Pseudobacteroides sp.: one gene and its partner. The protein of the gene in region 2 interacts with the protein of the main gene of each other region in a pairwise test. Links are inferred from orthologs where the notes say so. Each region holds a gene or a part of one and is shown on either strand. Other genes may lie near its edges.

What was found.
Region 1: the proteins of VIO64_RS07120 (region 2) and VIO64_RS06865 interact in binary tests that used the Bacillus subtilis proteins (3 or more experiments, as listed by UniProt). The link is inferred for Pseudobacteroides sp. from one-to-one orthologs.

Annotation. Positions count from the first base shown.
Region 1 is NZ_DATCTU010000036.1:81,703-85,626, forward strand. What follows is about bases 16-3,617. They hold VIO64_RS06865 (MMPL family transporter), read right to left. Parts: upstream 3,267-3,617; coding sequence 216-3,266; downstream 16-215. Other genes in these bases: VIO64_RS06870 (valine--tRNA ligase), read right to left, coding at 3,374-3,617. In the rest of the region: more of VIO64_RS06870, read right to left, coding at 3,618-3,924.
Region 2 is NZ_DATCTU010000039.1:8,586-13,040, forward strand. What follows is about bases 323-4,455. They hold VIO64_RS07120 (efflux RND transporter permease subunit), read right to left. Parts: upstream 4,075-4,455; coding sequence 523-4,074; downstream 323-522. Other genes in these bases: VIO64_RS07125 (MarR family winged helix-turn-helix transcriptional regulator), read right to left, coding at 4,098-4,455. Outside these bases: VIO64_RS07115 (polysaccharide biosynthesis protein), read right to left, coding at 1-277. UniProt on the Bacillus subtilis protein: Required for self-resistance to surfactin, an antimicrobial lipopeptide surfactant produced by B.subtilis. Also required for swarming motility.

The DNA of each region.
Region 1 (3,924 bases), on a different replicon or contig from region 2:
GCACACACCGTAATTTCCCAGATATTAAAAAAAAGCTTTCCTCCAAACAGAATAAATCTGTTTCAAGAAAAGCCTCTACGCCATTTTATAAACTACTTACAAGGTAGTATGTAAATCTCAAATTGTTATAATTCATATTAACATATAACGCTGGTTTCTGCAAGTACATCTTATAAAAATTGCAATTTCGCTCACTGTATATAACTATCTTCCATTTACTCATCTCTAGCTAATACTTTGACTTTTCTGCCGGGCCACCAGTTCAGCTCACCTACTTTTACAGCAATCGCAGGAACAAACAGACTCCTTACAATAAATGTATCCATCAGAAGGCCGACAACCGCTGCAAACCCTATCTCAAAAAGGGGTTTTATCGGAGAAGCTAGAAGTGCTCCAAAGGTACCTGCCATAATAACTCCACAGGAGGTTATTATACCACCCGTTGAAGCAAGTGCCCTTGCTACCCCGCCTGTAACATCTCCGGGTTTATACTCCTCCTTCACCCTTGAAATGAGGAATATGTTATAATCCACACCCAGAGCTACAAGGAGGCAAAAAGCAAAGAATGTAGTTGACCAACTAAGCCCTTCATAACCCATTATTACCTGGAATACAATAAAACTAATACCCATTGTTGTTGCATAGCTTATAACTATCGTAAGAAGCAGATAGAAAGGTGCAATAATGCTCCTTAAAAGCAGGCAAAGCACTATAAAGATTCCAATTAGCACAAATAACATAAGCTTTACAAAATCATGGGCAGTTATATCCCTTACATGGTCAAAGGTTGCGGATATACCCCCTACATGCATTGTTGAACCATCTAGGTATGATTTTTTCAATGTTTCTTCAACAACCCTTTTAATATCCTTGGATGTGTCTAGAGCCTCTATTTTATACGGCGGTATGGACAATACCACGTCAAGTACCATACCCTTTGAATCTTCAGATATATATCCCTTCATGGCATTTTTAAAATCCTTGAATCCCGGTTCAATTTCTTCTGCATTGGCCGGCATAAAGAAGGTACTGTCACTGTCCTTGTGTGCTGCATAATATTCATCTGCATACAGCTTTATCTTATCAAGGCCTTCAGTTAACTTGTCAAGGTCCATCTTGCTATTATCCAAGCCTGAAAATGCCTCTTTCAGGCTGCCCATAGCAGTTGTTATCTCATCCTGCGCCAACTTCTGTCCATCCCTTATTTGCTCTAAAGCAACCTGTACCTGGTTAAGTGCAGACGACGATTTTACTATCCCCTCACCTACCTTTGAAAGCCCATCCTTAGCAGACGAAATACCTTCATTGGAGTCTGACATACCCTTTTTTATATCCCTAAGTCCAATTGATATCTTGCCCATGTTTTCAGATACACCCGCAACTGTTCCTAAAGCAGTCTGGTAGTTTATATCCTGAACAATTTCAGGTTTGTCCTTAGCCATCCCTTCAAGACTTTTCTTCGCATTTACAATAGCTGCAGCTGCCTTTTCTATACCCTGAGCAGTATTATCTACGCCTGTGGTCAATTTTTCAAGACCTCCATTAATAGCTGTAAGACCATTTGCTGCACTCCTGGTTCCTTCTCCCAGGCTTTCAAGACCGTCATTAACATGAGATATACCTTGGATTGTCTGTCCTGTGGCGTCAACAAGCTTTCCAAAGCCACCCTTTCCCGACATATTATCCGCCATTTTATTGATATCCTTAACCTTGTCAAGACTGTTTTTTGTATTGTCAGACTGTTGTGAATTATCCATTTCTTTAGATATACTATTTAAAAAGTATGATACTGTAAGCTCATTCCTTTTAGTGCCATCAGGTCTTGTAGCAGATCTAACTTTGGCTACATTATCAATCTTGGAAACATTTTGAGAAATCTGTTCAACTACCTGCAGCGATTTGTTGTCCAAAAGGTTTTTATCGGATTTTATGACTACTCTAACAGGAAGTATCTCACCCTGTCCAAAATGTTCGCTCATAATATTAAAACCCTTGACGCAATCTGCCGATGCCGGCAATTCATTAAGCTGGTCAAATGAACGGTCAAGACCTTTTACTGAAATCATAAATGGAACAAATATGATAAGACATACAATTATAAATCTTGTGGGCTTCTGAGTAACCAAAAGCGATAGCTTATACCAAAACGTACTCTGCTTCTTTCCTGTCTGTCCTTTTGATGGGCGAGCAGGCCAGAATATTTTTTCCCCCAGGACCGAGACTATAGAAGGGGTCAGAGTCATAACTGCAAGCAATGTTATTGCAACCCCTATTCCTACACTGGGTCCCGTTGTTTTATAAAGTCCAAAATTTGCAAAGAACATCATTGAAAAACCTATAATTACTGTTCCGGCACTTGATATTATAGCCTCGCCAGTGCTGGGAACAGCAGATTTTAATGCTTCCGTCTTATCCTTGCCCTGTGATAATTCTTCCCTGAACCGAGATATTATGAGGAGGCAATAATCCGTCCCTGCACCAAATAAAACTGCAATTAGAAATGTCTCGGTAAAAGATGATACGTTTAGTCCTAGTTCCGCAAGCCATGCCACCACTCCTCTGGATATAAGAAATGAAATTCCTATCGTTATCAAAGGTACAAATGGTGCAATAGGCGATCTGTAAATAAGCAAAAGCACCACAACAAGAAGCACTATGGTAATTATAGCTGTTATTTCCATGCTTTTATTTACAGTCTGATGTTCCTCCTGCACAATCGCAGCATCTCCTGTTATGTTTACTGAAAGCCCTCTCGGTGCATCGGGCATACCTTCAATCTTCCTGTCGGAGTCTTTTTTGAGGCCGTCCCTCATTGTAATAATTAGGTTATCCGACTCCTCTGTATACATTTTGACACTCAGGTCAATTGTCATAAGAGCAGCCTTTTTATCCTTACTGATCATATAGTTTTCAAACTCTTTTTTAGATACCGGAGATACTATATCCGATATCCTATAATCTTTTTCATGCTTCCTGTAAAACTCCTCCAGGCTCAGCATATAGTTTTTGTCCTGTTCCGTGAGCCCTTCCTTGTTTTCAAAAACAAGAGTGAGGCTGCACTTTCCGCCTTTAGCCGGAAACAATTGGTTATACAGGGTATTGGCCTTAATAGGATCGCTGTCCGGGGGTAAGAAACTCTCCTGGTTACTGCTTGCAACTTTGGAAAGGGAAGGTGCAAAAATCTGCACACATATTACAAATACAATCCAGAATGCAATAAACCCCCACCTGAATTTGACAATAAAATCACTAAGTTTCTTTAACATACATTAGCTCCTCCAAAACATTCTGCATAGAGATTATAGATAAATACTTTACTTATTCTTTAAAACAGCCCTAACATATATTTATGCGGGCTGTTTTAACAATAATATTATTTACTTAGTCCTTTAATTCTCTCAACAACTTTATCGTACATTTCTTGATATTTCATTAGCTTTGACTTTTCTTCCTCTATAACTTTTGCAGGAGCTTTCGCCACAAACCCTTCATTTGAAAGCTTTCCTTTTACTCTTTCCAATTCCTTCTCAAGGTTGGCTTTTTCCTTTTCAAGCCTCTCTATTTCCTTTTCCATATCAACAAGGGCATCAAGCGGAATAAATATTTCTGCTCCTGCAATGACTGAGGACACAGCATCTTCAGGAACTCCGTTTTTATCCGACTGGACAACCACATCCGATGCACTTGCCAGTTTCTCAAAGTAGGTTCTTCCTTCCTCAAGTATCTTCTGCTCTTCATTTCCTGAGGCCACAAAAATTATTTTAGCTTTCCTTGATGGGGGCACATTCATCTCCGCCCTTATATTTCTTATACTGCGTACTGCCTCCATAATAAGCTGCATTTTAGCTTCATCTCGGGAATAGTTATACTTTTCAACATACTCCGGCCATTTTGAAACCATTATGCTATCATCATCGTTTATAA
Region 2 (4,455 bases):
ACATTATAAACCTTGCTATTTTGAAACTTCGTATGGCATCCTTGTGATTCTCAAGGGCTACAAGCTCCGAGACAAGCTTGGAAATAGCCACTGGCATGCCCGAATTGGCCAGAACATATACAAATACATAAACCTGGTTTGCAGCACCGTATATTCCATAACCCTCATCCCCTATTATTGCAATGAGAAATGGTACGTACAATAAAGAAAGTATTTTAACTATTATTCCTGCTGCCGATAGTATTGCAAAACCCTTTGCTAAAGACTGCTGCTTCATTCTATCCCCTTGTTAATGCCTTTATATTAATAGCACTTTTAATATCATCATGATCAAAAAATAACTTCCGCTATAAATTTCGCTTATGTGTTGACTTATCTCATCAACACCCGCTCAAAAGCGGAAGTAATTTTTCATTCATGCCATAGTATATTATAGGTAAAACACTTTAAATTTATAATTTAAAGTGTTTTACACATTACCAATTGATTTTATCACTAAATCAAGTTTTTTAAAACATTATTTTAGCCTTCAAAGCCTTTTATCGCTTCTTTCTTACTGCTAAATATCCCCTTTATTTTCTCAAGAAGCTCATAAACAACAGGAACTATTACAAGGGTAAGGAAGGTGGAAGTTGTCAATCCACCAATAACTATGACCGCAAGGGACTGCGACATTGTGGATGCCTTTGAAAATCCCAATGCCAAAGGAATAAGTGCTGCAATTGTTGCTATTGCAGTCATCAAAATAGGTCTTATACGCACTCGTCCAGCCTCCAACAGTGCTTCTCTGACCTCCATTCCCTCTCTTCTTTTCTGAGCAACTCTATCAATTAAGACTATCGCATTGGTAACAACTATACCAATAAGCATGAGTGCCCCTATCATTGAAGGCATATCTAAAGGCAGACGGGTGACAAACAATGCAACCATACCGCCTATTGCAGCAAGCGGAAGCGAAAACAGTATTGATATGGGGGCACTAATGGACCCCAAAGCTATTACCATTACAAAGAATACCAAGAAAACAGCCAGAACCATTGCAACACCCATTTGCATGAAAGTATCATCCATCATCTCAGTGATACCGCCCATTCTTACTTCAATTCCTTCAGGCAGTGCAATTTCGTTGATCTTTTCCTGTACTTCTTTTGATACTGCTCCTGTATCTTTTACTGTAATCTTTCCTGTAACCTTGGCATTTTCCTTCCCATTCTCTGTAAATATACTTACAGGACCCGGCACTTGTGAAACATCCGCCACATCACTTAGCTTAACGCCTTGGAACAGCTCCACTCCCTTTATGCCATCAATATCCTTAAGTGAATCCGCCTTAAGTCCAAAGTTGACATCGAGGGTTTTATTGTCAACTACCATGGTGGTTATCTTTGTGTCATTTAGTAGTCCTGCTACTGCCATTCCCACAGTTGTTGCCGACATTCCGAATTTACTTGCCTTTTTCTGGTCTACCTTTACCGCAATTTCAGGCTTTGATTCACTTAGGTTATTTACAACACCTTCAAGGCCTTTAATGCCGGATATCTCCTTTGTGACGAGCCTTGCAGCATTCTTAATTTTTGCTATGTCATCTCCGGTTATCACAACCTCAATGTTGTTTGTAGCACCAGCTCCCCCGCTTGAAGGGTTTTGACTGTTAATGGTAATCTTGGCCTTGCCGTCTTCTGAAGGTATTTTGCTTCTAAGTGACTTAATTACATCATCCACATTAACATCCTCTTCAACATGTGCCAGGATGTTATTGGATCCTCCGCTCATCATGGATTCCATTGAAGCACCGGAACTTCCTATAGTAGTCTGATACCTGTCAATTCCCTTTTCATTGGAAATTACTTTTTCCAGCTCCAATGCCTTATCATTTACTATCTTTAAATCAGTGCCGGGAGGGTAAGACATGTTGATGCCTACATACTGCTCTTTTTGCTCCTGAATAAAACTTGTACCGATAAGCGGGATCAATGCCAGGCTTCCAACAAATAAGGCCAATGAAATCAAAAGGGTGGCAGCCTTGTGGTTTAGAGACCAGTTAAGAAGTCCTTCATATTTTTTCATCAGAGGACCCTCATGAAACTCTGAATGCTTTATCTTTTTTGACTTCAAAAGCAAATACTTTGACATTACAGGAATAACAGTAACTGAAACCAAAAGGGATGAAAGCATTGCCGATGCAAGGGTAATTGCAAAGGGTTTAAACATGACCCCAGCCATACCATCAACAAACGTAATAGGTAAAAATACAGAAACCGTTGTCAAAGTAGAAGACGTAATAGCAGATGAGACTTCCTTTGTTGCTATTTTTATCAGCTCTATGTTTCTGATATCTTCAGTCTGAAGCCGCCTGTAAATATTTTCTATAACAACTATAGAGTCGTCAACTATCCTTCCTATAGCAACAGACAAGCCTCCAAGGGTGAGTATATTTAATGTAACATTGTAAAATGACATATTAAACACTTTGAGTACAATCAATGTCATAAGTACCGACAATGGTATGGAGACACATGCTATTATAGTAGTTCTGAAGTTCTTTAAAAACAGCAGTATGACAATAAAAGCGAACAAGGCACCCATAACACCTTCTTTTAACATACCGCTTATGGATTCGTTAACATAATCAGACTGATCCAATATAATCATTGTGTCGGTTCCCGGAAGTTCCTTTTTAATGTCCTCAAGCTTTTTTCTGACAGCATCCGAAACATCTACAGTATTTGCATCCTGTGTCTTCATTATCTTTATCACGACGCTGGGGTTGCCGTTTGTTCTGCTGTATGATGTTGATTTTTCGGAGCTTAAAGTAACCTCAGCAATATCCTCTAGCTTTACCTGCTTTATAGCAGCTGCTGGGATCAAATCTTTAGATGAATTTGCAGTTTCAGTGACATTTGAATCCTTCTTACTTAAGTCAGGCTTTGCCTCAGCCTTCGGACTCATTTTGGACTGCTTTGACATTTTATCCTGTATATCTTTTAATTGTTCATTCATTACTTTTAAACCAGCTTCTGCTTTGGCTATCAGATATTGAAGCTGGTTTTGCAACTTGGATGCTTCCTCCCTCACCTTCGCATCTGCTTTCTCGTTATTTGCAGTCTGCTTAGCACTACTTAGCTGCATTTTCATATCAACTATCTGTGACTGCGTTGTAGATATGGCATTAATGAGCTTTATCTGTGCATCATATGCTTGGTTCATTCCTGCCATCCCCTGCCCTAACTGCTCCACAGCCTGCCCTAATGCTGCCATTCCTTTTCCCATATCCGCTACTCCCTTGCCCATTTCGGAAAAAGAAGATTTCATCAAATCCTGAGTGTTAGGAAGCACTGGGATCATAACATTTTTTAAGTCTTCTATTGTATTCAATTTGCTGATGACCTTTATGGGCTCAACAGTTCCCTCAATGCTTATCGTCCCTGCAGGAAATGTAACATTGTTTTCTGTAAGAGCTTTTGCTACAGCACTATAATCACTTATACCATACTCCTTAAGCTTGGATGGAATGAGTTTTATATAAACCGCCTTCTGTGAATCACCCGTAAGGCTTACCTGTCCTACACCGGGCAACCCTGAAAGCTTAGGAATGATGACTTCTCTTACCTTTTCGCCAAGCTCCTCAGGCGACATATTTGCGTTTGAAAGGCTTAAGTTGAGAACAGGCATAGCGGCAAAATCTATCCTCATAAGCTTTGGTTTATCCGCCTTGTCAGGAAGCTTTGCACCGTTTATTGCCTCTTCAACCTTGCTTGAAATAGCATCCATATCAGATGAATACGGAAATTCAGCGATAATTACTGAATAATGCTCCGATGAGGTTGAGCTCACTGTCTTAACCCCATTGACACTTTGAATAAGGCTTTCCAAAGGCTTTGTTATTTGTTCCTCTACTTCCCCTGGGGCAGCACCTCGATAGACTGTTTGCACCCCTATAAAGGGCATGCTTATATCGGGCATTGTTTCTTTCTTCAAAGAAAATGCCGAGAAAATCCCCCCAAAGACTATAAGTATGCATAGAATACTTATTGCAGATGCGTTTTTTAATGAAAATTTAGTAAATATGCTCATGTAATTTTTCCTCCATTTTAGCTTTATTCAGGTTTATATTTTTTTGAGTATTCAAGAACAAGGACCAAAAGGTCCGACAACTGATTGCTTTTTTCCTCACCAAGAAACTCAACAAGACCCTGAAAATAATTATAAAAAGCATTTGATGCTGCATCTACAGCTGTCTGCCCCTTATCAGTAATCCTTATTTGCACAGCTCTCCTGTCCTGAATGTTTATCTGACGTTCAATACAATCTTTCTTTTCAAGCCCATTAATAAGCTGTGTAACCGTAGGAGGTGTTACATCCAGCATATTGCTGATTTGGGATACTTTCACACCTTCACCCTTTTCACCTGTAAGTTTTTTTATACAGAATAGTGTATAAATCTCACTGGTCTTT